DNA from 4 places in the Rhodococcus sp. NPDC003382 genome. Region 1 is predicted to be linked to each of the others. Evidence: riboswitches for the same ligand, from Rfam matches in the RefSeq annotation. Region 1 holds a riboswitch; each other region holds the start of a gene.

Region 1 (7,253 bases):
GACGACGAGGGTATGGGGAAAATGTGGTGCGCCGCAAGCACGTTCGCATCCGACGATGTGGACATGCCGGGAAGGGGCCGGCTCCGCGACGGTTCGTCGGGCCACTTCTCGCGTATCGCTGCGGGCGAGACTACACCCGGGTGCGCCGGTACACGCGGTCACCCGAGACCACGGCGAATCCGCGGCAGCGTCGAATCCCACAACCGTGAGCGCCTCCACGTCGGTATCGGCGGGAAGGACGAGTCCGCGCCAGGGCGTGACGATCACACCGCTGTCCGGGAGTGCCGCGACCATCGACGGCGTCAGGATTCCCAGGGGCACCCGGACGGACACCGCGCCGTCGAGAACCCCGTACGGCATTCGGTGCCGCTCCGGACGGGGGAGCGGTGCGGTACCGCCCAGTTCGCGGCCCTTGCCGGGTAGTTGCCGCACGTTCCAGCGGGTTTCGCGGATCGCGACGAATCTCAGCGCGGTGTCGATCAGTGTCCGGACCGTGTCCGCAGTCGGGACGACCGGTCCGCTCAGGGCGCCGATCCCGATCCGCATCCGATCCGAATCGAGCGCCGTCGCGGACAGATCGCACCGGAGACCGGCGACGTCGCCGCGGCCGTCGTCGACACCGAACAGGAACCGGCCCGGCAGGTCGGCGAGCGCCGGTTCGCGGCACAGCGCAGCGTCGAGTGCACCGATGATCGGGCGCACATCCGCGAACCCTCCGGTGAGTCCCGACAGCGGGGACGCGACGATGTTGCGGACCCGTTCGTGGCTCGCGGACGGGAGGAACCCGGCCGTCGCGATCGATTCGATCAAGCCGGTGGGCACGCCGCCGCACTCGTCGACGACGACACCTCTGACCTGCAGGTTTCCCCGCGAGGTGAGGTGCACGTCGCCGTCCGCGAATGCGCGCGAGGCCGCCGCGAGAAGCCGCAGGCCCCCGTACGGAAGACGTCCGCCCGGGGCGCGCACACGCACCAGTGCACCGTCCGCGGCGAGGTGCGGCCGCAGCAGGCCCGGGCATCGATCCGGAGGGAGATGGTCGGCCGAATGGTCCGTCATGGGCGCACATGGTTGCACACCTGCCGAAATCGTGCGCTAGGCTCGGCGTGCCGTGGTGCTCGGGAAGCCGGTGGGAAACCGGCGCGGCCCTCGCCACTGTGAGCGGGTAGTTGTTCGCCCTCGTCCGTGCCGGTCCGCCGGTGCGGAGACCACTGGAGTCACCTCCGGGAAGGTCGGCCGAGCAGCGTCGATCCGTCAGCCAGGAGACCGGCCACGGCACGCGAGGTCCACGAGGGTTTGGAGACTGAACATGGCTGTATTCGTGCTGTTCCGGGGCGCGCAGTGGCGCACCTGACGTTGCTGTCGACGTCCGACACCGACCTGCTGTCGGCGCGGGCCGGCGGCGCCGACTGGGTCGTCGGTAACCCGTCCCGGCTGGAGCCGACGGATATTCCAGCGCTGCTGGAGGGCTCCGACCTGGTGGTCGTGCGGATCCTCGGATCTGCGCGCTCCTGGCAGGACGGGCTCGACCGGGTTCTCGCACAAGGGGTCCCGGTCGTCGTCCTCGGTGGGGAGCAAACCCCCGACGGCGAACTGATGAGCTACTCGACCGTGCCGATCGGGACCGCGGCCGAAGCACATCGGTATCTGGCCTACGGCGGACCTGCGAATCTGGCTCAGCTGCATGCATTCCTGTCGGACACCGTGCTTCTCGGCGGCGATGGATTCGAACCCCCTGCGGCGCTGCCCGAATGGGGTGTCGCGGAACGTCCTTCGCCTGCGACCGGCGGGTTACCGAGGGTGGGGGTGCTCTTCTATCGCGCCCACCACACCAGCGGAAACGTCCGGTTCGCGCACGATCTCGCGGACGCGATCGACGCGACCGGCCGAGCGCAGGCCGTGGTGATCCACTGCGCCTCGCTGCGCGGTGCACCCGACGATCTGCTCGCCGAACTCGGCACCCTCGACGCCCTGGTGGTGACGGTGCTCGCCGCCGGCGGCACCCGGCCGGCGACCGTCGGCGCGGGCGGGGAGGACGAGGCGTGGGACGTCGCGGCACTGGCCGCTCTCGACATCCCGATCCTGCAGGCGCTGTGCCTGACCTGGAGTCGCGACAGCTGGGCAGACTCGGACGACGGTGTCTCCCCGCTGGATTCGGCCACCCAGATCGCGGTTCCCGAATTCGACGGCAGGATCATCACGGTTCCGTTCTCGTTCAAGGAGTTCGACGCCGACGGCCTGCCGCGGTACGTCACCGATCCCGAGCGTTGCGCCAGGGTCGCGGGAATCGCGGTCGCGCACGCGCGATTGCGGCACGTGCCGGCGGCGCAGCGCCGCATCGCGATCATGCTCTCGGCCTACCCGACGAAACATTCCCGCGTGGGAAACGCGGTCGGTCTGGACACGCCGGTCTCGGCGATCCGTCTGCTCCGGGCGATGCGCGAGCAGGGCTACGACCTGGGCGAGGGCTTCCCCGGCATGGATCTCGAGGACGATGCGGAAGCCGGAAATGCCCTGATCCACGCGCTCATCGACGCCGGTGGTCAGGACGAGGAATGGCTCACGGCCGACCAGCTGTCCGGTAACCCGGTGCGCGTCACCGCCGAGCGGTATCGCGAGTGGACGAAGGACCTGCCCGCGGAGCTGACCGACGCGATGACCGAGGCGTGGGGTGAGGCACCCGGGTCGTTGTTCGTCGACGGCGAAGGCGACGACAAGGCCATCGTCCTCGCGACCCTGCAGGCCGGCAACGTGGTGCTGATGATCCAGCCGCCCCGCGGATTCGGGGAGAACCCGGTCGCGATCTACCACGATCCGGACATGGCGCCCTCCCATCACTACCTGGCCGCATACCGTTGGGTGGAGCGCGGATTCGAGGCCGACGCGGTCGTGCACCTCGGCAAGCACGGTTCGATGGAGTGGCTGCCCGGAAAGAACGCGGGGCTGTCGGCGGCGTGCGCGACCGATGCCGCGATCGGGAACCTGCCGCTGATCTACCCGTTCCTCGTCAACGACCCCGGTGAGGGCGCGCAAGCCAAGAGACGCGCGCACGCGACGATCGTCGACCACCTGATCCCGCCCATGGCACGCGCCGAATCCTACGGCGACATCGCACGTCTGGAGCAACTGCTCGACGAGTACTCGAACATCGCGGCGATGGATCCGGCGAAACTCCCGGCGATCCGCGCCCAGATCTGGACGCTGATCCAGGCCGCGAAACTCGACCACGATCTCGGCCTGGACGGCCGGCCGCACGACGCCGAGTTCGACGACTTCCTGCTGCACGTCGACGGATGGCTGTGCGAGGTCAAGGACGCGCAGATCCGCGACGGACTGCACGTGCTCGGTGGTGCCCCCGTGGGCGAGGCGCGGGTGAATCTGGTGCTGTCCATCCTGCGGGCCGCCCAGGTGTGGGGTGGCAAATCGCACGCCGTGCCGGGTCTGCGCGCTGCGCTGGGTCTGAAGCCCGATGCGCCGCTGACCGAGGTCGACGCCGTCGAATCGCAGGCCCGGACGCTCGTCCAGGCGATGGACGATGGCGGGTGGGTACCCGAAACCGCCTCGTCCACCGTCGAATCCGTGCTCGGGCACACCGGTGCCGAGGTCGCTCGGGTGCTCGCCTTCGCCGCCGAGCAGGTCGTGCCGCGGCTCGCGCAGACGACCGGCGAACTCGACGCCGTACTCCACGCTCTCGACGGCGGCTATGTCCCCGCCGGGCCGTCCGGCTCACCGCTGCGCGGTTTGGTGAACGTGCTGCCGACGGGACGCAATTTCTACACCGTCGACCCGAAGGCCGTGCCGAGCCGCCTCGCCTACGACACCGGCGTCGCACTCGCGAACGCCCTGGTCGAACGCTATCTCGCGGATACCGGGAGCTACCCGCGGTCGGTGGGACTGTCGGTGTGGGGGACCTCCGCGATGCGCACCTCCGGCGACGACATCGCCGAAGTCCTGGCGCTGATCGGTGTCCGGCCGGAATGGGACGCCGAATCCCGCCGCGTTCGCGAGTTGACCGTGATTTCGCTCGAGGAACTCGGCCGTCCCCGCATCGACGTCACCGTCCGCATCTCCGGGTTCTTCCGCGACGCGTTCCCACACGTGATCGGGATGCTCGACGACGCGATCCGCATGGTCGCGGCACTCGACGAGCCCGATGACCTGAACTATGTTCGCGCCCACGCCAAACGGGACGAGGCGGAGCACGGTGATCCGGAGCGGGCGGTGCGGCGGATCTTCGGGTCGAAACCCGGGTCCTACGGCGCGGGCATCCTGCAGCTCGTCGACTCCGGCAACTGGCGTACCGACGAGGACCTCGCCGAGGTGTACACCGCGTGGGGTGGATTCGCGTACGGCCGCAACGTGCACGGCGAGCCCGCCGCCGGGGACATGCGCGCCAACTACCGGCGCATCGCGGTCGCGGCGAAGAACACCGACACCCGCGAACACGACATCGCCGACTCGGACGACTACTTCCAGTACCACGGCGGCATGGTCGCGACCGTGCGTGCGCTGACCGGCAGCGACCCCAAGGCGTACATCGGTGATTCGACGACGCCGGACGCCGTGCGCACCCGGTCGCTGTCGGAGGAGACCGCGCGGGTGTTCCGGGCGCGCGTGGTCAATCCGCGATGGCTCGCGGCGATGCGCCGGCACGGCTACAAGGGCGCGTTCGAACTGGCAGCGACCGTCGACTACCTCTACGGATACGACGCGACCGCCGGCGTCGTCGCCGACTGGATGTACGAGACCCTGGCGCAGACCTACGCCCTCGACCCGGAGAATCAGCAGTTCCTGCGCGAGGCGAACCCGTGGGCGCTGCGGGGAATCGTGGAACGCCTCAGCGAGGCCGCCGATCGCGGGCTGTGGGCCGAACCGGACCCGTCGACGATGCAGGCGCTGCAACAGGCCTACCTCGACGTCGAGGGTGACCTCGAGGACCGCGGATGAGAGTGCGCCTCATCGGGATCGGACCCGGCGGACCGGACGATCTGACGGTCGCGGCCGTGCACGCGCTCAACGAGGTGGACGTGTTCCTCGTCGCGGACAAGCAGCGCGGCGTGGACGATCTGGTGTCGGTGCGCGAGGAGATCTGCCGACGTCACATCACCGGCGACCACCGGATCGTCGTCGTCCCGGACCCGCCCCGTGATCGGGCACCGGAACGGTACGGCGACGAGGTGCGGGATTGGCATGCCGCCCGCGCGCAGGTCTACGAGACGGTCCTCCGCGAACAGGTCCGCGACGGCGAGACCGCCGGATTTCTCGTGTGGGGCGATCCGAGCCTGTACGACAGCACGATTCGCGTGATCGAACGGATCCGCGACCGCGGTGTCGTCGACCTCGAATACGACGTGATCCCCGGCGTCAGCAGCGTGCAGATGCTCGCCGCGCGGCATCGACTGGTGCTCAACAGGATCGGCGGTCCGGTCACGATCACGACCGGCCGCCGCCTTTCACGTGAGGTCGCGGCGGGCGGCGACAACCTCGTCGTGATGCTCGACAGCGATCTATCGTGCACGGAACTGCCCGGGGAATGGGACATCTGGTGGGGCGCGAACCTCGGTACGTCCGACGAGGAACTCGTCGCCGGACGTCTGTCCGAAGTCCTCGGGCACATCGAGGCCGCGCGGTCGCGGTCGAAGGCCGCACGTGGCTGGGTGATGGACACCTACCTGCTGCGGCGAGCCTGACCCGAATTTATCGCTGCGCGAACAGGACCGCCGGGCGCGGCCCGGTATCGGTGGGCGACTTGCTCAGCACGACGGGCAGCCACTGTGAGGTGAGCGCGACCATCGCGAGCCAGGCGAGCACCATCCCGAACGACGGCGAATGCGGCGCAGACGTTTCCATCCCGTTCTGCGACCAGTATCCGAACAGACCGAACAACGAGGACAGGCCCGAGCCGAGCATCGCCGGCACGGCCAGGCGCCACCGGCGCAGGCACAGCGCAGCGGTCGAGATCCCGACCCCGAACACGGTCGCCAGGGTCACGAACAGACGCATCGGAACCGTCACGGGCGCGTCCGCACCGAACCAACCGGCGAGCACGGTCCACGACGCTGCACTCTCGGTCGTGGGCAGCAACAGTGCGACGACCAGCACCGTCACGCATCCGGAGAGCACCCACTGGCGGCGACCGGCACGGAATTCACCGGCGACCTTCTTCTCGATGCGGGCGAACTCGTGGCGGTAGGCGGACAGGTCGTCGCTCACCGGTACTCCTCCTCGCTCAGGGCACAAGGTCCCCAGTATGCCCCGGCACCCCTGGTGAGGGGTTCGTGGGGTCGGGCGAACAGAATCTCGGTGCCGCCGATCGCGAGCAGGGGGCGCCGAATTCTGCACGCAAGCGATGTCGGCTGTGTCACGATTGCACCACTCAGACACCCCGACAGGAACTTTCCCATGAGTGGTTCGAGTGGTTTCAGGCGTCAGTGCGCGATCGTCGTCACGGTGGTCGTGGCCGCCCTCTGGTCCGTGGTGGCGGCGTCCCCCGCCTCCGCCGACGGCGGCACGCTGCGCGGGCGGGTGCTCACGGCAGGCGCGCCGCTCGCCGGCTACGACGTCGCCCTGTTTGCCTCGGGCGTTCCCGCACCCCTCGGCACCGCGCGGTCCGGTCCGGACGGCGCCTTCACGATCGACTACACCGCGCCCGCGGGCACGCCGGTGGTGTACGCGGTCGCCACGAACCCGGGGGATCGCCGCGTGACGCTGGCGAGCGTGCTCGGGGCGGGCGGGCTCCCCGGCGACGTCGTGATCAACGAGAGGACGACGGTGGCCACCGGGTTCGCGCTCGCCCAGTTCACGAACGGCGGGCGCATCGACGGTAGTGCACCGGGCCTGCCGAACGCCGCGGGTATGGCGCGCAATCTCGTCGATCCCGTCAGCGGGGAGGTCGGTGCCGTGCTCGCGACCTCGCCCAACGGCCCGGACACCGAAACCCTGGGCACCTTCGGCTCTCTCGCCGACATGATCGCCAATTGCGTTGCGGTCCCCGTGGTGTGCGATCAACTGCTGAATCTGGCTGGTGAGCCCGGGCAGGGAACGGCCGCCGACACCTGGCAGGCGATGGTGAACACCGCCCGACACCCGTGGCAGAACGTACCGGCGCTGTTCGCGCTGTCGAAGGCGGGACCTGCTCCGTACCAACCGGATCGAGTGCTGCCACCGAGCGCATGGACGCTCGCGTTGCGGTTCGTCGGGGACGGACATTCCATCGACGGTCCCGGCAACATCGCCGTCGACGACGACGGCAACAT
Region 2 (7,253 bases), on a different contig from region 1:
TGCCGGTGTCGAGGCCGAGCAGCGTCCCGATGCCGGCTGCGGCCGAGGGGCCGAGGTGGGCGACATGGTCGATCTTGTGTTCGTGCAGGCAGATCGCACGCACCAGATCGACCTGGATCTCGTAACCGGTGGCCAGGCCGCGGATCAGGTCCGCACCGCTGCGGCCGGTGTGCTGGGCGACGGCAAGGATCGACGGGATGTTGTCGCCCGGGTGCGAGTACTCCGCCGCGAGGAACGTGTCGTGGAAGTCGAGCTCGCGGACCGCGACCCCGTTCGCCCATGCTGCCCACTCGGGCGAGAATGTACCGCCGACGCCGAACACCGTGGAGCCGGGGGAGTAGGGATGGGCCAGTGCCTGAGCGCGAGCGTTGGAGACCGGACGCCGGCTGACCGATGCTGCGGCGACAGCCGCGTTGTCGATGATCCGGTTGACGATCATCTCCTCGGTCTCGGTCGGCACCTCGATCGCATCGGTGGCGACCTCGGCGATCTTCCACGCGAGATGGTCGTGCTTGGGGAACTCTTCGGCGGAACGATGAGTGCGGACGAGATGGGTTTTCACTACACAACCTTCCAGGGGGGCACAGCCGTCACAGCGGCTGATTTGCACGCTATGCACACCGTGTCGGAGGGGAAATACCTTGCACAGGAGGATTTGTGTGTAACCCGGTCACCGAATCTGCGAAAGTTGCGAAATCCGGTGTTGCTAGTTTCTGCACATGCAGAAGCTGTATGCAGGTGCGCGGTTGCGTCGGCTGCGTGAAGAACGGGGCCTGACCCAGACCGCCCTGGCCCGGCTGCTGCAGTTGTCCACCAGCTACGTCAACCAACTCGAGAACGATCAGCGACCGCTGACCGTGCCGGTGTTGCTGCGTCTGAACTCGACCTTCGACCTCGACATGGGGTTCTTCGCCGTCGACAGCGATGCCCGGCTCGTTGCCGATCTGCAGGACGTCTTCGCCGACCATGCCACCGCCGAGACCACCGCCGCGGAGATCGACGACCTGGTCACCCGCTATCCTGCTGCAGCGCAGGTCCTGGTCACCATGCACCGGCGGCTGCGCGGCGCCACCGAACAGGTCGAACGTCTGTCACCGACTCATGACGGCGTTTCCGCAGAGCCGCCGTTGTCGATGCCCTACGAGGACGTGCGGGACTTCTTCTACGACCGGCGTAATCACATCGCCGAGCTCGACGATGCAGCAGAACAGATGTTCGTGTCCCGGGATTTGTCCCTCGGTGGTCTGGATCTGCAGCTGGCGCGGCTGCTGCGCGACGAGCACGCGATCACCGTGCGGATCCGCACCGATGCACCCGGTGTGCCCGGTCCGAAGCGCAGTTACGACCCCGCCACGAGAACCCTTGCTCTCGCCCGTCGCCTCAGTCACGGCCAGCGCGCCTTCCATCTGGCCACCCAACTCGCTTTTCTCACCCAGAAACGCACTATCGGCGCACTCGCCGCTGCCGCCGTGAACCTCTCGGCCGAATCGAAGTCCCTCGCACGGATCGGCCTGGCCAACTACTTCGCCGGAGCGCTCATCCTGCCCTACACGCAGTTCCTGCGTACGGCCGAAACCTTGCACTACGACATCGATCTGATCGGAAGTGCCTTCGAGGTCGGATTCGAAACCGTCTGCCACCGTCTGTCGACCCTCCAACGGCCCGGGCAACGCGGAGTGCCGTTTTTCTTCGTCCGCACCGACAAGGCCGGAAATATCTCGAAACGACAATCAGCCACCGCATTTCACTTCTCCCGTGTCGGAGGGAGCTGCCCGTTGTGGGTCGTCCACGACACCTTCTCCACACCGGGCCGGATCCGCACGCAGGTCGCCCAGATGCCCGATGGACGAAAATACCTCTGGATCGCACGTACCACCGACGAACACCCCACCGGAGGACATCTGTCTCCACCCCGAAGTTTCGCCATCGGACTCGGCTGCGACCTCGCCCACGCCCACAAACTCGTCTACGCCCGAGGACTGAACCTCGATGATCCCGTCACGACCGTCCCGATCGGAGCCGGCTGCAAGGTCTGCGACCGCACCGACTGCGCTCAACGCGCCTTCCCCCAGGCCGGTCGCACTCTCGACATCGACGAACACCGAGCGCCCACCATCCCCTACACCCCCGGATCCTCCGAATGACGAGCCGGACTCCGACCACGGCTGCGGACCGCTCGCACCACGGCGGCACCGCACGTTCGGCACCCGAAGCACGGGCACGTTGGTGGGACGCAGCCGTGTGCCGATTCTTCGGGCCGACGTTGTTCTTCGCTTCCGACGACGAAACTCGCGGACAACGCGCACGACGTGAACGCACCGCCAAACGCATCTGTCACCCCTGCCCGGCACGTGCAGATTGCCTGCAGCACGCGCTGGCCACCGGCGAGACCTACGGCGTGTGGGGCGGAACAACCGAGCGTGAACGCCTGGGCGCCTCCTACCCGGCGGACACTGTCCCGATGGAAAGTTCTGCAAGAACCACCCGGGGACACAGACGAGATCGTGAGCACCTGAATGCCACGAACTAGGAAAAACCCCAGGCCAGAACCACGGCTCTCCTGGCCGATCCGACAGCAACGTGCCCGACGCGCAGGGACACGGTCGCACAGATGCGAGGAGAGCAACCGGCAACTCGATCGTCCTGTCCGTTTTGCTAGATTCATCGAGCCAGGTAGCCCCGGAGACGGAGCCAGGTGGAATCCGGTGAGAATCCGGAGCTGACGCGCAACGGTATGGGGTCGTACGACCCCGAGCCCGATACCCTGCTGGACCGGTGACGCCTCGCCGTCCCCGGTCGTAACGTGTGGCCCGCTCGCGTGCAGCGGCCACGGGAAGTTCGATGCGCCATGCACCGAAGTAGTCGGAAGTCAGCAGCAGCAGCTGTTCTCGTCCGGGCCGACCCGGCCCTCGGCAGTAACGTCGACAGCGCCGAAGACAGGATCCGGTTCCGCGGATCGGACCCGGTCGCCAGTCGTGTGACCGCGGTGCCAAACAAGCGGTCCATCATCCTCGAAGCCGCGACCATGATGGACCCGTCCGTCCGCAATATCGCCGGAATCGAGCAACGTGTCGTGGGCCTGCGCGAACCGGGTGTGACGCGATGACACCCGCGGAACTCGTCGAGCGCTGGGACAGGCAGCAAGCCGCCTACATCGCCGAACGGGAAAGCCGTTTCACCGCGATGCTCGACACCCTCGAGTTCGCCACCGGTGGCGAGTTCACCGCGCTCGACCTCGCCTGCGGCCCCGGATCACTGACCGCGCGGATCCTCGACCGGTTTCCGCAGTCCCGGATCGTCGCCGTCGACTACGACCCGATGCTGCTCGCACTCGCCCGCGACTATCTCGCCGGGTACGCAGACCGGGTGCGCTTCGTCGACGCCGATCTCACCGATCCTCACTGGACGGACCTGGTGGCCGCCCAGCTCGACACCGCGCCTCACGCCGTGGTGTCGACCACCGCGTTGCATTGGTTGCGTCCTGAGCAGTTGATCGGCTTGTACACACAGATCAGGTCGGTGCTCGCGCCCGACGGGATTTTCCTCAACGGTGACCATTTTCGCTTCGACGACCGTGATGGGCACATCACCCTGTGGTCGGCGCAGCACGACCGGCGCACGCAGCAACACAGCTTTGCTGCCGGCGCGGACGAGTGGGATCAGTGGTGGGACCTGCTGCGCGCACACCCCCGGATCGGGACGCTACAGGACGAGCGGACAGCCAGATTCGCCGAACGCGACGGTACTGCTCCGACCGGTGTGCAGTTTCAGCTCGCCGCGTTGCGACACGCCGGATTCGCCGAATCGGGAACCGTCTGGCAGCTGTTCGACGACTACGTCGTGTATGGAATCGCCTGACAGAGTCATGCCACATCGCTGTGCCCCCGACCGTCCTTCGACGGATGTGCTGACCCGCCCTCCCACACGGGTGCCCCAGTCTCCAGGTGGCGGTGTCCGATGATGCGCCGACTGCCCGTGGCCACCTTGGCTGTTGGTTTGGCCGCAGCGCTGGCGGTGGTGTCGGTGCTGGCGTTGATGCTCGGCGCCGCGCACATCCCGTGGCATGCAACCACGAGCTTCCTGTGGGCCGAGGTCACGGGCGGGCCGATAGTGGCAGCGGATGTTCCGAACTACCGGATCGTGATCGACTCCCGGCTGCCCCGCGTGCTGCTGGCCGCGTTGGTCGGAGCGGGGTTGAGCGCAGTGGGTCTGATCGTGCAGGCCATGGTGCGCAATGCGCTGGCCGACCCCTACGTGCTGGGCATCTCGTCCGGGGCCTCGGTGGGCGCTACCGCGGTGGTGCTGTTCGGCGCCTTCGGTGCGCTGGGCTTGTACGCGTTGTCGACCGCGGCGTTCCTCGGGGCCCTCTGCGCCACGATCCTCGTATACCTGATGGCCCGATCGGCGGTAGGGCTGGTGCCGCTACGGTTGGTGCTCACCGGCACGGCGCTGGGATACGGATTCTCCGCGGCCACCACGGTGCTGGTCTTCACCGCCCCCCACGGGGACGCGGCCCGGTCGGTGATGTTCTGGCTGCTCGGCAGCCTCGCCGGCACCACCTGGCAGATGGTTCCCCTGGCAGTCGTGGTGACAGCCGTAGGACTGACGGTGATCGTGGCATGCGCCCGCCACCTGAACGCGCTCTCCATGGGCGACGAGGTCAGCGCCGCTGTGGGGATGAATGCCCACCGCTTCCGGCTGCTGCTGTTCGTCGTTGCCGCGGCAATGACGGGATGCTACGTCTCGATCTGCGGCGCCGTCGGTTTCGTCGGTCTGGTCGTCCCGCACGTGGCCCGGCTGCTGGTCGGCGCGGATCACCGCCGACTGATCGTGGTCACACCCCTGCTGGGGGCGGTGTTCCTGGTCACGGCAGACCTGTGTGCCCGCACTCTCATTCCCCCGCAGGAGCTGCCGCTGGGAGCAATCACCGCCGCGGTGGGGGTCCCGGTCTTCGTCCTGCTGATGCGCCGGCGAGGCGCGCTGGTCGGGGCCGGCTGATGAAGGTCGACTACCAGCAGATCAGCGTCGAGATCGCCGGAGCGCGCATCGTCGAGGCGATAACCCTGTCCGCCGAGGAAGGCACCTTCGTGGGGATCGTCGGCCCGAACGGCAGTGGCAAATCCACGGTGCTGCGCTGCCTGTATCGGGCGTTGTCACCGGTGTCGGGACGGATCCTGGTCGACGGGAGCGACATCGCCACGATCAGTATGCGCGAGAACGCGCGCCAGGTCGCTGCGCTGACCCAGGACACCCCGATGCAGTTCGATTTCACCTCGGCCGAAGTCGTCGCCACGGGACGACTGCCGCACCGCGCAACCATCCGAGACTCCCGGACTCGCGACGACCGGATCTGCCGCGACGCGCTGGCCACCGCGGACGTGACCCACCTGGCCGAGCGCAGCTTTCTGTCGCTGTCCGGTGGTGAGCGTCAACGGGTCCTGATCGCCCGCGCTCTCGCGCAGCAACCTCGGGTGCTGGTGCTCGACGAGCCGACGAACCACCTCGACATTCAACACCAGTACAGCGTCCTGTCCGCCGCCCGGAACCTGGGGATCACGGTGGTCTCGGCGCTGCACGATCTGAATCTGGCTGCCCAGTACTGCGATCGGCTGTTTGTTCTCAACGCTGGTCGTCTCGTGTGTTCCGGCACCCCGCATGAGGTTCTCAGCGCACAGGTGATCCGGCGCTGGTTCGGGATCGGCGGTCATATCGTCACCCATCCTCGGCTGGGTGTTCCCCAGATCATCTTCGACGAGAAGGAGTACTAGATGAGATCCCTACAGTTGGCCGCGGTGACGGTCGTGGCGGCGGCACTGACGCTGACGGCGTGTGGTGCAGACGTGCAGGGCGGCACCACCCGAGCCGCGGGGGAATCGGTCACGGTGTCCAACTGCGGTGCGCCGCTGACCGTCGACGGCACACCGGAGCGGGTGGTCACCAACGACACCGGGATCACCGAGATGATGTTCGCGCTCGGGCTCACCGATCACCTGGTGGGTTATACGAGTTATCCGGGGAAGGAACGTGACATCGCCACCTCCCCGTGGAAGGCGGAATTCGAGGCCACGCAGGCGCTCGGTGACGCCTTCACCCGGGAAGTGGTCCAGGCGGCGAATCCGGACTTCGTGTTCGCCGGCTGGAACTACGGATTCAAGGAATCGACCGGGTTGACCCCGGACTGGGTGCGGTCGATCGGTGCTGTGCCCTACCAGCTGACCGAAGCATGCCGCCAGCCGGGCAGCGACCGCCGCGGGGTGATGGAACCGCTCGATGCCCTGTACGAGGACCTGACCAACCTCGGCGACATCTTCGGTGTCCGCGACCGGGCGGACGCGCTGGTCACCGGGTACCGCGAGCAGGTCGCCGCGGCGAACGCGACGGCACCGGCCGGGCAGGAACCGGCACGGGTGTTCCTGTTCGACAGTGCAACCCCGGAACCGTTCACCTCCGGCCGCACGGCGGCACCGTCGCAGATCATCCGCGAGGCCGGTGGCAGCAACATCTTCGACGACCTGAACGACTCGTGGACCACAGCGTCCTGGGAGGCGGCGGCGCAACGTGATCCACAGGTGATCGTGATCGTCGACTACGGCGCCGGCCCGGACGAGTCGGTGGAGGCGAAGATCGAGCAGTTGCGTCAGCAGCCGTTGATGGCCGGCACCACCGCGGTGCGGGAGAACAACATCATCGCCCTGCCGTATGCCGCGCTGGTGGAAAGCCCCCGCAACCCGCAGGCTGTGGTCACCGTCGCCGAATTCCTTCGCACGAAGGGCTTCTGACCGCGGGTCTGTTCACCGATACGGTTGCAGTGACAACGCTTCGACTGGACGCTGCTACAGCCGGCGGGGTCGAGCCGGTCACCTGGGGTGAGGTGGCGGAAGCGAACGGGCGTATCGCGCACCCCCTTGACGGAGTGGGACTTCATCAGTGCCGCTGCGAGCCGCTGTCAGGGACAGCCGGGCCGGTAGGACGAGGGCCCGCCGACCGGAGATCTGGGCGGCCTACGGCCCACGCCCTGATCGCCGTGTTCGCTCCCTTCACCACCACCGCGGACCAGTGCTGGTTCGCGATATGGGAAGGCCACATCGTCCTCGAAGATGTCCGTGAACACCGTCGGCCGTATGAAGGCGGGGTGCATGGGGATGTTCCTGATCGCCGATGTGATCACCGCAGCAGGCAACCGGTTCCGCACTCTGCTCTCGCCGAACCTGTGGTGGCCGCAGGACCGCGCGTGGTGTGTGGCGACTAATATC
Region 3 (7,253 bases), on a different contig from region 1:
GACGCGATCTCCTCGACACTCGGAACCCGCGGCGCATGGATGTCGTACACACCCGGGCCGACACCGACGTTGAACCCGGCGGCGTCCAGATCCGTGAGGATCTCCATGTGCGAGCGGGCCGCCTCGATGGAGGTGACGTCGGCATCGAGCCCGGCGATCGCGTCGATCACTTCACCGAACTCGGAATAGCACAGGTGGGTGTGGATCTGCGTGTCGTCGCCGACGCCCGATGTCGCGAGCCGGAATGCGCCCACCGACCAAGTGAGGTACTCGTCCTTGTCCGCGGCACGCAACGGCAGTAGCTCGCGCAGTGCCGGCTCGTCGACCTGGATTATCCCGACTCCTGCCGTCTCGAGGTCGATCGTCTCCTGTCGGATGGCGAGCGCCACCTGATCGGCGGTGTCGGCCAGTGGTTGGTCGTCGCGTACGAACGACCAGGCGAGGATCGTCACCGGCCCGGTGAGCATGCCCTTGACCGGCTTGTCGGTGCAGGACTGCGCGAAGGTGATCCAGTCGACGGTCATCGGGCTGTTGCGGGTGACGTCGCCGTACAGGATCGGCGGTCGCACGCACCGGGTTCCGTAGGACTGGACCCAACCGTTGTCGGTGGCGAAGAAGCCGTCGAGTTGCTCGGCGAAATACTGCACCATGTCGTTGCGTTCGGGTTCACCGTGCACGAGCACGTCGAGGCCCAGCTCTTCCTGCAGCGCAATGACGTCGTCGATCTCGGCACGCATCCGGTGCACGTACTCGGCTTGTTCGATGCGGCCGGCGCGCAGGTCCGCGCGCGCGACACGGATCCGGGACGTCTGCGGGTACGAGCCGATCGTGGTGGTCGGCAGGACGGGCAATCGAAGACGCTCCTGCTGGATGCCACGTCGTTCGGCCGCCGGTGTGCTGCGGCCGCGGTCGGGTCCGAGCGCAGCGAGCTCTTCCCGGACCCGGGCATCGTGGAGGCGAGGGTCGCTGCGTCGCACCGCGGCGGCGGTCCGTGAGGACGCCAGCTCGTCGGCGACGGCGTCACGCCCCTCGTCCAGGGCGGTCGCGAGCGTGACCACCTCGCGTTCCTTCTCCGCACCGAACGCCAGCCAGCAGCGCAAGGATTTGTCCAGCCGGGTTTCGGCGGCGACGGTGTACGGCACGTGCAGCAGCGAGCAGGACGTCGACACTGCCACCGCGGCTGCCTGATCGCGCAGCCCGATGAGGGTGGTGAGGGACTGCTCGAGGTCGTTGCGCCAGATGTTGCGGCCGTCGACGATGCCGGCAACCACCAGTTTGCCGGCCAACTCCGGAACGTCGGTGAGCGAATCCGGAGGACCGCTGGCCAGGTCGATCGCGATTCCGTCGATCGCCGTGCGGGCGAGCCGCGGAAGGGCCGGGCCGAGCTGCCCGAAGTAGGAAGCGACGAGAATCGCCGGGCGGTGCCGGACCTCACCGAGCCGCTGGTACACGGCGGTCACCACGTCGAGATCGGTGTCGTCGAGGTCGGTGACCAGGGCCGGTTCGTCGATCTGTACCCAGGAGGCTCCGGCGTCGCGCAGCCGGCCGAGCAGGGCCGCGTACAGCGGAACCAATTCGCCGATCCGGTCGAGCAGCGGGCCCTGGCCGTCGACGGGTTTGCTCAGTTTCAGGAATGTGATCGGGCCGAGCACCACCGGGCGTGCCGGAACCCCCAGCGTGTGGGCCTGGGTGAGCTCGGCGAGCAGACGGGTGGCGTCGAGCCGGAACACGGTGTCCGGTCCGATCTCGGGCACCAGATAGTGGTAGTTGGTGTCGAACCATTTGGTCATCTCGAGCGGCGCGACGGCCGCGGTACCGCGGGCGGCTGCGAAGTAGCGATCGAGGTCGTTGCGGATTCCGGCGACCCGCTCGGGTACGGCACCGAGCATGAAGGCGGTGTCGAGCACGTGATCGTAGAGGGAGAAGGTGCCGACCGGGATCGAGTCGAGGCCCGCGGTGCGTTGCCTGGTCCACGTGTCCGCGCGTAGTTGCGCGGCGACGGCTTCGAGAGCTGGTCGTTCCATGCGGCCGGACCAGTAGGCCTCGATCGCCTTCTTCAGTTCGCGGTGGGGGCCGATACGTGCGGAGCCGAGCACGGTGGCCGTGAAAGGTGCTGTCGATACAGACATCAGGGGTGGTTCTCCGGTGTTCGTCGCTGATGACATACCACCCGACGAGCGCACGAATCACCGATACGAGCCCCTGCTTCGAACCCGGTTCGAAGGGTTTGCCGATCAGGTCGCGCACCCATTCCACGAGGTGGCATACCGTCGGACACGGCGTGTCCGACACGATCGGCAGGTCTTCGGACTCGCAGGCGCTCCACATCCGTGTCCGGACGGGAACCTACTGGCCGTCGCTTCCCGGAACCGGTTGGGTTCCAGTGCTGATGACGGCGGTCGTTCCTGCATACCGCTGCGGGACAGTCCCGGAGTCACACCGGGTTCCCTCTCGCACCCGGCAGGGTGCTTCGACGCGCGTGCGTTGTCTTCGGGGCTCCTCACGACAGGCACGGCGAACCGCTCGCAGCGTCGACTATATAACCCCGCATAACCCCCATCAGGCAGTGGACACACACGCACCTCCTTACGGCGACCGCGGTCGTGTCGAACTCATCTAATTCGCGGAGCGATCGATGTACTGGCGAGGGGACCGATTCCGTTTCGGCTGTGAAGCGAGCATGGTGTCAAGCGGTACACATTCAGTGAGACCCCGGATGCTCTCAGAGAAACCGCAGGTCGGTCCGTTCGCGAGCCCGATCATCCAGTCAATCCGTCTGGTCTCACGTTGATCTGCGCTGCATCTCGCCAGCATTGTCGAGATGCAGTGAAGATTGACAGGACACGCCGCTACAGACTGACAGAGTCTCGGTGAGACGAGGCGCCAGTCAAGGTTTCATTCCGGGAAACCGCAGCTCAGAAGCTTTATAAAGCTGCGGTCGGCCCAGTTAATCTGCCCCGCCCATCTCGCTCATCTTCGCTGCATCTCGACAAGCATCGAGAGAACGTGGGTGAACCGGGCTCGTTGGCCCCTGCGTCGTGGTCACTCACGGTTTCTGCGGGATGGGTGTCGTAAATTTCCGTTTACGCACCATCGACGCTGAACTGCCAGGTGAACGCATTTTTCGTTTCTGGACGGTGCGGGAGTCCCGCGATCGACATCCATAGCTGTGCAGAACCAGCGCATGTCCGACGAATACTTGTCCGGGCGACGACGACATTCAGCATCACCGCAACGCGGCAGACGATCTCGGGTCGTCAGCAGTAGTACGGCGGCTCCCGATCAGGGTCGTCCTCGACGACATCGACCTCCCGCAAGGCCACGATCGTGTCGATCGCCTCGGCGGATCCGCCGATCGTGGCGAAATGTGGATCGACGTCGCAGGTCACACACCAGGCCCGATCGGCCGGCCACACGAACGCCGGCGTCGGCGCCTCGATGTCGTCGAGGAGCGCCTCGATTTGGCTGTTCCAGTCGGGGAAGTCTGCGAGGGTGCCGTGGAACAGGAAGTAGTCGCGGTTCGGGATCGACACCTTCGGCATCGGATCGTCAGGGCGAAAGCTCGGCCACCCGTCCCAGACCAGGAAGTAGCAATCATCCGGTGTTCCGGTGTACCGGGCCAATTCGGCCAGTACGACACCGATCTGGTCCGTGTCGTGCACGGCAGCTGGGTCGGCGGGGATCTCACTTTCCTTTTGTCCCGGGTAGCTCGGGTCCGGGATGATCCGTAGACGCGCATATCTGTCGAAACAGGCCGGGCCCCGTGCGGCGAGTCGCCTCCAGTCCTCGGGGCGCTGTTCGATCCAGCGCGCCGCTGTCACTTCGTCACACCGTGTGATGCTCACGCAGCCAGTATCACTGCCGTAGCTGCACGCTGAACAAGTTGCTGTCCTGGAGGTATGGGCGGGCTCGACGCCGAGCCTGGCGCGATCGGCATCGATATCCTGGCGTCTCGACCCTGTTCGACACCGCACACCAGCAAGGACCCTTCCGTGACAGCACGCCTGCTGAGCAGCATCGCTGCCGCCCTCGTCGGAGTTGTTGCGTTCTGCGGGTGCAGCACCGATCCGGGCTCGCCGGCCACAGTGCCCGCCTCCACTTCTGCAGAAACGTCCCCACCGGCGCACTCGTCTCTTGAGTTGCCCGCCTCCACGATTCCCTCTGCGGAGCAGGTCACCGAGATGCTGGCTGCCGCGTTCGACTACGACCTGGATCTGAATACGCGCGTGCGTCTGTTCGAAGGCGCCACTGTCGAGACACCTGATCCTGTCCAGCAGGTAGCGCACACGGGCGAGGCGACCTTACGCGCCATCAGTGTCGTACCGGATGGTGTGCAGGCTCTGGTGGTCTCGGTGGTGGGCACCGGTGCCTCCCGGCGGCGCTGCGCAGGCCATCACCGTCGCGCCCGGCGCCGGCGCCGTCGTCCCGCTCGTGGCCGAGCACGGGATCTGGAAGATCAGCAGAGCCTGGATCTGCACCGTGTCCGGGCCGCACTGTCGGTAGCACCGCATCGGTGATCGCTTCGTCAGTCCTGTCGGTGCACGGCGATGCGCTCGGTCGATCCCCCTGTAGTCGCGGTAGCCTCCGGGCGCCGGTGGATACGGCGATGTTGCGAGGTCGCTGGCAGTCTCGAACATCCTCGGTGGCAGGTGGGCATGCTCCGTCATCCGGACATCCCTTCGCCGGTGCGGGCTGGTGCAGGTTCGACGGGTCATCTCACCCCCCTGGCCCCGGCACATCCCGTGTTACGGGAAGCGCTCGTAGAGCCGTCGCTCGCCCCCCGTCCGGCGCGGCCCGCCGAAACCCCTGTGCCTGACACACTCGACCGATGCGATCCCGGACCTGCATCGGCGCACTATTCCTGCTCCCACTCACTCTCGCCGCATGCGGAACCGACGACACCGACCCCGCCGAACCCACCCACCGAATGGACGCCACCGTCGAAACCGGCGCCCCGCCCCCACCACCGGCCACCATCGACCTGACACCGGACCCCACCACCGGCGCCCTCAATCCCCACGACGTCGAAAACGCTGTCCGCGCCCACGCCTCCGCTGAACTCGCCGGCACCACCCTCACCCACAACCACCACATCGACGTGCACTGCCTGACCGGAGGACCACCCCTGATCCACCCCGCAACGACCCTTTGTCACGCCCAGGTCAGCGCCCCCGAACTCGCCACCTACACCACCAGCTACGGCGTCGTGCTCACCGACACCCCAGGTCGGATCCTCATCACCCCCCACTACTGACCGCCACCCACTACGGCCCCGGAACGGGGGGTACAAAAAACTCTAACGACCCATGCATTCGGGACTTTCAGCCCTACCGGACCGAGCGGTCGTAAGCGAAGAAAATACCGTCCGGCCGAACGTGGTTGTGATTGACTCCTGCCGTCGCCGTCTGACGCTGTCCGGCGACACAGGCCCCGTCGGCACCCCCTGCATCAGCCGACGGGGTCTGCCCCTGCCCGAGGAAACCTTTCACACCCGCAACTCGAACCTGCCACGATCGGACACGGGCCAGTACTTCCCGGGCATGGGGAATGCCTGGTCAGCACTCGGGCCCACCCACCACTCTCGCGCCGTACCCGGCGAACGAGCCTGAGTGTGGCGAGGAACCCATTGCCGACAAACCGGGCATTCGGGTTTTCTGTCGACATGAGCCGAAAGATGCCGTGGCGATGGCGCCTCGACGAGCCACTGTTCGATGACGCGAACTCACGCCGCGGCGACCTGGCGATCGCTGCAGCACTCGGGACCACGATCATCCTTGTCGTGCTGCTGCTCTTGGCCGGATGACATCGCCGCTACCGGTCCGAACGGGATTCTTCGACCGACAAACAAACACACGAGCGCTCCACCTCCCGGGAGCAGAGGCGGAGCGCCGAACGGCTACTCCCCAACGCATCGCAGGCAGCCGGTTGCAGCCACCGTCAGTGTACGGCGGCGAAGACCTGACCGAACGCGACTGCGCCCCGCCTCCGGGGAGCGGAGGCGGGGCGCATGGGAGAGGTCGCGGTGAACATGTCGGGGGTAGTTCACGGCAACCATCCCTGAAATCGGACAGAACGGACCGGATGTTACCGGACGGTCGATGAGGCGCCCCCATCACTCACCGACACAAACCACCGCTCACGAGAAGCCCGCGGTCGCGGCGGGTTTCCTGCCGCCAGGCTCAGATCCTCGAGGGTCCGGCTTCGTAGGTGACCCACCGCGTTCGGGTGGCGAGAGTGTTGTAGAGGGCCTGGGCCTGGTGGTTGTCCTCGGCAGTGACCCACTGCACCACCGAACGCCCTTCGGCGGCGGCCATTTCGGTAAGACGCTCGATCAGTGCTCGTCCCACACCCCGCCCTCGAACGGCCGGATCGGTGAACAGGTCGTCGAGGAACAGACCGGTGGTGCCGGTGTACGGGGAGGAGAACCGACGATGGTGCGCGAACCCGAGGATCTCGCCGTCCATTTCGGCCACCAGAGCTTTGCACTCGTGCCGGGGATCCATGAACCATCCCCACACCCGGGAGACGACATCCTCTGACGCGGGCAGCGTGTAGAACTCGCGGTATGCGCGGAAGAGGACGCGCCAACGAACCTCGTCGGCCGCGGCGAGCGGCCTGATCGTCGCAATGGTGGCGGTCGTTGCCATCGGTGGCTCCTATCGGTGATGTGAAGGTCTCGGCAGAACGGCCCGTGCCGGCGCACCGCCTGAACGTTCCCGGCCCGCCCGGATCGAAGATCCGATACGGCAGGCACTGCGCGCAGGCGTCGGACACGGCCAGGGAATCGACAAGCATCCAGCGGAGGCCCGCGAGGACCCAGGGACACTGCGGCATCGCACGCAGCAGAGGCATCGCGGTTCATCGGCGTGCCACCGAGACGGACGACTTGACACCCGATCGGCAGGGTAACAATGTTGCGAACATGTGAGTAACGTTATTTATTAATCTCATGTCCAATGATAACAGGGCGACGGAAATTGCTACACACCTCCGCAACCGCATCACCACGATGCGCCCCGGCGAGAAGCTGCCGGGCGTGCGAGAACTCTCGACCGAATTCCAGGCCAGTGCAGCCACCATCTCCTCGGCCCTCTCGGAACTGACCACACTCGGGCTGGTACGGGCCGAGCCCGGACGGGGAACATTCGTCTCCGGCCGCGACCGGACACCGGAACCGGACTTCTCCTGGCAGTCCCAAGCCCTCGGCCACGCCCGAGTCGACGCCGACCGTGCCGCCCGCCTGGGCGGCTACG
Region 4 (7,253 bases), on a different contig from region 1:
TACCGAGGCAGTCGATGAGCAGTGGCGTCGTCGCCGACCGCAATACGTCGGCCACGTCCACCGTCTCGATCGTCGCCCAGGTATCCGGTCGCCGGTCCCGATGCAACGCCACCCGCTGCGCCCATTCGGCGTCGCCCTCGCGGACACCGCCCGTCGCCACGTACGTGACCGACGGGAACTTCGAACACAACTCTTCCGCGTGTCGGGACTTCCCCGACCGCACACCACCGAGCACCAGCGTCCGATGTCCCCCACCGCGACTGCCGCCGCCCACGTGCACCACCTCACCGTCGCGCCCGGCTCGGGCGCCACTTCTACGCAACCGCTCCCCGAGCTCCGCCATCACAGGATTGTGATGACCGAGATGCACCGCAACCACATCCGTCGTGTCCGTGATCGCACCGACGCCGCGCATTCCGTCGACCATCGTCGCGAACTCCGGCAACCCGAGATGCCCGTCGGACAGATCGGAACGGTCACCGAACGTTTCCTCGAGGAACACCGCGTCGTACTCCGCGCCGCGTACGCCGTCGAACCACTCCGCCGGCCACACGCCCGTGTCGCAGGCCCACAGCAGCCGCGCCCCGCGCGCATCGGCGAGATCGTAGAGGACAGCATCACCGTCGCGGAATACCCGGTGGCGCGCTGGAAGGACCCGTATGTCGTACTCCCCCACCGCCAGACGGTCGCCCGCCGCCACCGGGACGAAGCGCACCGGATCGTCCGGCCCCACCCAGGGACGGCACACGTCCAGCGCATCGACCGGACCGATCACCTCGAGTTCGTGCCCCGCCTCGATCCACGACCGGAACAACAACACCTGGGGTCCCAGATGGTCGGCGTGCGAATGGGTGAGCAGCAGGTGCCGCACCCCGGCCAGCGTCCGGCCCGCGCGCACCGCCGCCCGCGGCGCTTCGGGCCCGCAGTCGAGCATCAGCACGTCGTCGACGAGAGCCGCTGTCTGCCCGCGGATTTCACCGCGCCGCTCCGCGTCGAGGCACGAGAGGCAACGGCAGAACGGGTTGGGCCACCCGTCGGCGGCACCCGTCCCGAGGAGTACGACCTCCATCACGCGTCCTCCCGTTCCCGCAGGGGCAGTACCGCCCGGCCGTCACGACGGTCGAGCACTTCGACCCGCGCCCCGTACACCTGCGCGATCCGGTCGGCGGTGAGCACCTCGGCGGGCGGTCCGTCGGCGACGATGCGTCCTCGGTCGAGGAGGACCAGGCGCTGGCCGTACTGGGCCGCGGACGTGAGATCGTGCATCGCGGCGATCACCGTCAGGTTCTCCTCGCACCGCATGGAATCGACGAGGTCGAGCACCTGCTGTTGGTGACCGATGTCGAGGGCACTGGTGGGTTCGTCGAGCAGGAGCACGTCGGGTTGCTGCGCCAGTGCGCGCGCCAGCACCACTCGTTGCAGTTCTCCGCCGGACAACTCGGTTGCCGAGCGGGGCGCGAAGTCTTCGAGTTCGAGCCGGGCGATGACCCGGTCGACGATCTCCAGATCATGCGGCTTCTCGCTGCCGAAACGCGGAATGTGGGCGGTGCGTCCGAGCCGGATCAGTTCCCGCACCGTGACCCCTTCGGGAACGATCGGCCGCTGCGGCATCAACGCGACCGCCCGCGCCACCGCGCGTCGACCGGACTTGCGGGGCGTCACGCCGGCGACGGTGATGTCGCCGGTCGCGGCGACCAGTCCGGCGATCGAATGCAGCAGTGTCGTCTTGCCCGAACCGTTGGGGCCCACGAGCGACACCCACGTTCCGGCGGACACGACGAGGTCGATGTCGTGGAGGACCTCGACTCCTCCGCGTTTGGCCGACACAGACTTACACGTCACGGTCATGCGACACCCCGGCTGCGACGCAGGACGAACAGGAAGAACGGCGCGCCGATCGCGGCGGTGACGACACCGATGGGAAGTTCGGCCGGTGACATCGCGGTGCGAGCGACGATGTCGGCGAGAACGATGAAGGCCGCACCCACCATGAGCGACAGCGGCAGCAACAGTCGGTGGCCGGGACCCACGACGAGGCGCACCGCGTGCGGGATGACGATGCCGACGAATCCGATGAGCCCGCTGGCGGACACCACGGCGGCGGTGCCGAGAGTGGCCACGCCCACCAGAACCAGACGGACGCGGGCCGGGTCGATGCCGAGACTCGACGCTTCGACGTCGCCGACCGACATGACGTCGAGAGTCCGCCGGTGCAGCGCGATGACAGCGACCGACACGATCACGTAGGGCAGGATTGTCAGGACGTCGGACCAGCCGTCGGTGGACAGGCGACCGAGCATCCACGAATACACCTGACGCAGCGTGTCGTCGTGCAGCTGCATGAAGAACGTCTGGATGGCGTTGGCGAACGCAGCGACGGCCACACCGGCGAGGATGATGACCACTTCGGTGCGCCCGGTGCCGACGGAGCGTCCGAGCATGTACGTGGCGGCCACCGCGAGCAAACCGCCTGCGAATGCGGCCATGGGCACCCCGGCGAATCCGGCTGCGCCGCCGACGACGATGGCGAGGGTCGCCCCGAGACCCGCACCGCTCGACACTCCGAGAAGGTAGGGGTCGGCGAGCGGATTGCGGAACACGCCCTGGTAGGCGGCTCCGGCGATCGCGAGCATCGCGCCGACCACGGCACCGAGAACCACGCGCGGCATGCGGATGTTCCACAGGATCGCCTGCTGGCGCGTGGACAACCCGGAGTCGACGTCGACGAACGGCAGCGCATCGGCCATGTCGAGCAGGACGCCGCGCGCGGTGAGCCCCGCGGGACCGACCAGGATCCCGAGGAGCATCGCGGCGAGGAGAACGAGCGCCGCGCCACCCAGCACGAGGGCGCGGCGGCGCGGCGTCGATGTCACGGTGTGGGCTGGGCTGCCGGTGCTGCCGCGACGATCGCGGCGAGTTCGCGCACGAGATCCACGACGCGCGGACCCCATCGGCTGGCGATGTCCTCGTCGAGGACGTAGACGCGACCGTCGCGCACGGCGCTGAGTTCGTTCCAGCCGGCGCGCGCGGCGACGACTTCCGGCGTCACGCCGCAGCATTGCCCGTCGGCGAGGAACACGACGTCGGGGTTCTGTTCGAGGATGAACTCGTTCGACAGCTGCGGGTAGCCGTCGCCACCGGTGGCGATGGACCTGAGGCCGAGCATCCCGTAGATCTGCCCGATGTAGGTGTCGTCGGTGACGCTGTAGAAGGTGTTGTCGAGCTCGTGGTAGTAGGTGAGCGGAGTTTCCCGTTCGGGGAGGCCGGCGAGGGTCTCGTCGATGTCCGTCTTCATCTGCGCGACGAGTTCGGCCGCTTCGCCGACGTGTCCGGTGGCGGCGCCGAGCTGCTCGATCTGGTCGTAGGTGTCGTCCAAGTCCTCTGCGGCCGGAAGGATCAGGGTTTCGACCCCGGCCTGTTCGAGTCCGGCGACGAGATCCGCCGTGTCGGCGTTGGAGACCACCAGGTCGGGTTCGTATCCGAGGATCGCCTCGACGTTGGGGGTGAAGCCCGACAGGTCGGTGACGGGTGCCTCGGCCGGGTAGTCGGACCGGTCGTCGACGGCGATCACCTGGTCGCCCGCGCCGATGGCGTAGAGCATCTCGGTGCTGGTCGGGCTCAACGACACGATGGCCTGCGGGACGTCGGCGGAAGCCGAGTCGGTCTCACCGGCGGGTGAGGTGTCGTCGCCACCGGAGCACCCGGCGGCGAAGAGGGCGAATACCGTGATGCCGGCGGCGCACAACCGTCGGGTGTTGTCGAGGGGCACAGCCATCCTCCGTTGCTCGGAGGACGAAAACAGCACGGCTGCAACGGATGCGTTGCGGCACGCCACCGTCCTTCGTCCGAGGACCAGTACGTACGGCCCGCGACGCCGGCTGACCTGGCTCCCCCGAGGTACGGGATTCACAGTTGCGGGACAGCGCCGGACTCGCACCGGCTTCACCGAAAACGCAGCGGGTGCCCTGTCGGCGTGACAGGACACCCGCAGCGTAGCCCACGGCTTACCAGCTCAGGACAGCGCCTGCTGGAGATCCTCGAGGAGATCCTGGGGATCCTCCAGTCCCACGGACAGGCGCACCACCCCGTCTGCCAGGCCGATCGCGGCGCGTCCTTCCGGGCCCATCGCGCGGTGCGTCGTCGTCGCCGGGTGCGTGATGAGCGACTTCGCGTCACCGAGGTTGTTGGAGATGTCGACGATCCGCAGCTTGTTGAGCAGCTCGAACGCCTTCTTCTTGCCTTCGCCCTCGGCGGCGGCGAGCTCGAAGGTGACGACGGTTCCGCCGCCGCTCATCTGCGACCGGGCGAGTTCGTACTGCGGATGCGATTCGAGGTACGGGTACTTGACCCAGTTCACCGCGTCCTGCGTCTCGAGGAACCGGGCGATTTCGAGCGCGGTGTCCACCGAGCGCTGCACGCGCAGCGGCATCGTCTCGAGGCCCTTGAGCAGCGTCCAGGCGTTGAACGGGCTCAGCGCCGGACCGGTGTGGCGGATGAGCTGCTGCACGGGCCCGTCGATGTAGTCCTTCGGGCCGAGGATGGCACCGCCGAGCACGCGGCCCTGGCCGTCGATGTGCTTGGTGCCGGAGTAGACGATGATGTCGGCGCCGAGGTCGAGGCTGCGCTGCAGCAGCGGGGTGGCGAACACGTTGTCCAGCACCACTTTCGCGCCGGCAGCGTGTGCCATCTCCGAGACCTTGCGGACGTCGACGAGGGTCTGCATCGGGTTCGACGGGGTCTCGAAGAACACCGCGGTGGTCGGCACCGACAGTGCCTGCTCCCACTGGTCGAGGTCCTCGCCGTCGACGAACACGGTCTCCACACCCCACCGGGGCAGGATCTCGTTGCACACCACGAAGCACGAACCGAACAGGCTGCGGGCCGCGACGAGGCGGTCGCCCTGGCCGAGCAGCGCACCGAGCGCGGTGAACACCGCGGACATGCCGCTGGCGGTGGCATACGCGCCTTCCGCGCCGTCGAGCAGCCGCAGCCGCTCCTCGAACATCTTCACGGTCGGGTTGCCGTACCGGGAGTAGACGAAGTGGTCGACCTCACCGGTGAAGGCCTGCTCGGCGGCCTCGGCCGATTCGTACACGAAGCCGGAGTTGAGGTACAGCGCCTCGGAGGTCTCCTCGAATCCGGAGCGCAGCAGGCCGCCGCGGACACCGACCGTGGCAGGGCGCACCGAATCGGGCAGTGGCCGCTGGAACGCGCCACCCTGGGGAGTTGCACTCACGACTGCCTCCACGGCAGGCCCGCGGCCCGCCAGCCCTGGGCGCCGCGATGACCCTCGGGGTCGAGGGCGCCTTCGAATCCTTCGAGAACGTTGTAGGACGGGGTCAGGCCCGCAGCGGTCGCCGCGACGGCGGCACCGATGGAACGCTGCCCCGAGCGACACAGGAAGACGACCGGCCCTTTTTCGATGCCGGCCTCGCGCAGTTCGTCGACGAACCGGGGGTTGGGCGCACCGTTCGGGTAGCCGACCCATTCGACGAAGACGGTGCGGCGACCGATGGACGAGGTCTCGGGGACCCCGACGTACTTCCACTCGGCGTCGGTACGCACATCGACGAGCACGGCATCCGGGTTTTCCTGCAGCAGCTCCCAGGCTTGCTGCGGCGTTATATCACCTGCGTAGCTCACCGCACCAGCTTTCCACAGACGTGTCGGGGCCTGCGAGGCGGGCGGGGAATCAGGCGGTGCAGATCCGCCAGTCGCCGTCGACGCGCGTCAACGACCAGACGACCGTGTCCTGCTCTCCGTCGACGGTGGTGCGGGTCTCGACGCGGCCCCGGTCTCCCTCGATGTCGACGGTGCCGAACTTGTCGATCGTGGCCTCCCCGTCGACGTCGGCGAGCGGAGCCTGATCGGCGGGCAGCTCGGCGCAGCGAAGCCGCGTCATCGCATCGTCGTCGTCGGCGTTGTGCGCTCGCACGTAGTCGTCGACCGTCCGGGACACCAGATCGGAGTCGCTCAGGGACTCGTCGGACGGTCCGAAGACCTGCCCGGCGACGACGACGAGGATGAGCACGACCACGACGGCGAGGGCCCCGAGGAACGGTCCGGCGGTGCTGCGTTCGGGCTCGTCGGGGTCCGGTTCGGGTGCGGGTCGCTTGTCTGCCATGCCCCCGATCCTAGGTGGAGGTCGATTGCCGCCGGTCGGGGCGCATTTGCCTCAATAAACCCTCTCGAGGTAGGAATTGGTTCATGGCCTACGCACACCTCGTTCGACGTCTCGCCGTCGACCTCTGTCGTGTGTCTGCCCATATGTGTTGTCGCTGAAGCGATTCCCCACCCAGCTGCGTTCTGCACGCACTCGCCGCCCGTCTGCCGCGGCACCGTGTCGGCCCATCAGAGGGCAACCTAAATTAAGCTGAATCACGTCCGTCCGTTCTCCGAAGAGGTAGTTGACCCCTGATGACCGATCAGACTCGTCCCCTTCGCGTCGCCATCGTCGGTGCCGGCCCCGCCGGTATCTACGCCGCCGATGCGCTCATGAAGTCCGACACTGCGCAGGATCCCGGGGTCAGCATCGACCTGTTCGAACGCATGCCGGCGCCGTTCGGCCTGATCCGCTACGGCGTGGCCCCGGACCACCCGCGCATCAAGGGCATCATCACCGCCCTGCACAAGGTGCTCGACAAGCCGCAGGTCCGCCTGCTCGGCAACCTCGACTACGGCACCGACTTCACCCTCGAGGACCTCAAGCGGTTCTACGACGCGGTGATCTTCTCCACCGGCGCCAACGCCGACCGGGCCCTGAACATCCCCGGCATCGACCTCGACGGCAGCTACGGCGCCGCCGACTTCGTGTCCTGGTACGACGGCCACCCGGACGTGCCGCGCGAGTGGCCGCTCGAGGCCGAGAAGGTCGCGGTGCTCGGCGTCGGCAACGTCGCCCTCGACATCGCCCGGGTGCTCGCCAAGACCGGCGACGAACTGCTGCCGACCGAGATCCCGCCGAACGTCTACGAGGGCCTGAAGAAGAACAAGGCCGTCGAGGTGCACGTCTTCGGTCGCCGCGGCCCGGCGCAGGCCAAGTTCACCCCGCTCGAGCTGCGCGAACTCGACCACTCGCCCACCATCGAGGTCATCGTCGATCCGGAGGACATCGAGTACGACGAGGGCTCCGAGCTCGCGCGCCGCAACTCCAAGCAGGTCGACATGGTCGCCAACACCCTGCAGGACTGGGCGATCCGCGACGTGGGCGACCGCCCGCACAAGCTGTTCCTGCACTTCTTCGAGTCGCCCGC

Evidence for each region. A riboswitch is a leader RNA that binds a small molecule or an ion and turns the genes downstream of it on or off. The one in region 1 is predicted to bind cobalamin.
Region 2: linked by a shared signal. The riboswitch ahead of ACWDUD_RS21775 (class I SAM-dependent methyltransferase) and the one ahead of cobN (cobaltochelatase subunit CobN) in region 1 are both predicted to bind cobalamin.
Region 3: linked by a shared signal. The riboswitch ahead of metE (5-methyltetrahydropteroyltriglutamate--homocysteine S-methyltransferase) and the one ahead of cobN (cobaltochelatase subunit CobN) in region 1 are both predicted to bind cobalamin.
Region 4: linked by a shared signal. The riboswitch ahead of ACWDUD_RS28205 (ABC transporter substrate-binding protein) and the one ahead of cobN (cobaltochelatase subunit CobN) in region 1 are both predicted to bind cobalamin.

The regions. Positions count from the first base shown of each region.
Region 1 is NZ_JBSFRH010000078.1:1,139-8,391, reverse strand. It holds gene ACWDUD_RS29755 (cobalamin biosynthesis protein CobG) at 1-1,056, opposite strand, end outside; cobalamin riboswitch at 1,093-1,286, shown strand; gene cobN (cobaltochelatase subunit CobN) at 1,339-4,944, shown strand; gene cobF (precorrin-6A synthase (deacetylating)) at 4,941-5,687, shown strand; gene ACWDUD_RS29740 (Rv2732c family membrane protein) at 5,695-6,210, opposite strand; gene ACWDUD_RS29735 (hypothetical protein) at 6,400-7,253, shown strand, end outside.
Region 2 is NZ_JBSFRH010000035.1:49,213-56,465, forward strand. It holds gene prpD (2-methylcitrate dehydratase PrpD) at 1-562, opposite strand, end outside; gene ACWDUD_RS21765 (short-chain fatty acyl-CoA regulator family protein) at 720-2,144, shown strand; gene ACWDUD_RS21770 (WhiB family transcriptional regulator) at 2,141-2,530, shown strand; cobalamin riboswitch at 2,655-2,785, shown strand; gene ACWDUD_RS21775 (class I SAM-dependent methyltransferase) at 3,103-3,858, shown strand; gene ACWDUD_RS21780 (FecCD family ABC transporter permease) at 3,961-4,998, shown strand; gene ACWDUD_RS21785 (ABC transporter ATP-binding protein) at 4,998-5,768, shown strand; gene ACWDUD_RS21790 (ABC transporter substrate-binding protein) at 5,769-6,779, shown strand; gene ACWDUD_RS21795 (hypothetical protein) at 7,098-7,253, shown strand, end outside.
Region 3 is NZ_JBSFRH010000035.1:38,644-45,896, reverse strand. It holds gene metE (5-methyltetrahydropteroyltriglutamate--homocysteine S-methyltransferase) at 1-2,129, opposite strand, end outside; cobalamin riboswitch at 2,283-2,490, opposite strand; gene ACWDUD_RS21740 (hypothetical protein) at 3,258-3,845, opposite strand; gene ACWDUD_RS21735 (hypothetical protein) at 3,900-4,517, shown strand; gene ACWDUD_RS21730 (hypothetical protein) at 4,829-5,254, shown strand; gene ACWDUD_RS21725 (hypothetical protein) at 5,663-5,803, shown strand; gene ACWDUD_RS21720 (N-acetyltransferase family protein) at 6,180-6,647, opposite strand; gene ACWDUD_RS21715 (aminotransferase-like domain-containing protein) at 6,950-7,253, shown strand, end outside.
Region 4 is NZ_JBSFRH010000066.1:508-7,760, forward strand. It holds gene cobU (bifunctional adenosylcobinamide kinase/adenosylcobinamide-phosphate guanylyltransferase) at 1-1,069, opposite strand, end outside; gene ACWDUD_RS28195 (ABC transporter ATP-binding protein) at 1,069-1,848, opposite strand; gene ACWDUD_RS28200 (FecCD family ABC transporter permease) at 1,845-2,807, opposite strand; gene ACWDUD_RS28205 (ABC transporter substrate-binding protein) at 2,870-3,775, opposite strand; cobalamin riboswitch at 3,857-3,991, opposite strand; gene ACWDUD_RS28210 (O-succinylhomoserine sulfhydrylase) at 4,013-5,236, opposite strand; gene ACWDUD_RS28215 (rhodanese-like domain-containing protein) at 5,233-5,643, opposite strand; gene ACWDUD_RS28220 (nuclear transport factor 2 family protein) at 5,693-6,124, opposite strand; gene ACWDUD_RS28225 (FAD-dependent oxidoreductase) at 6,418-7,253, shown strand, end outside.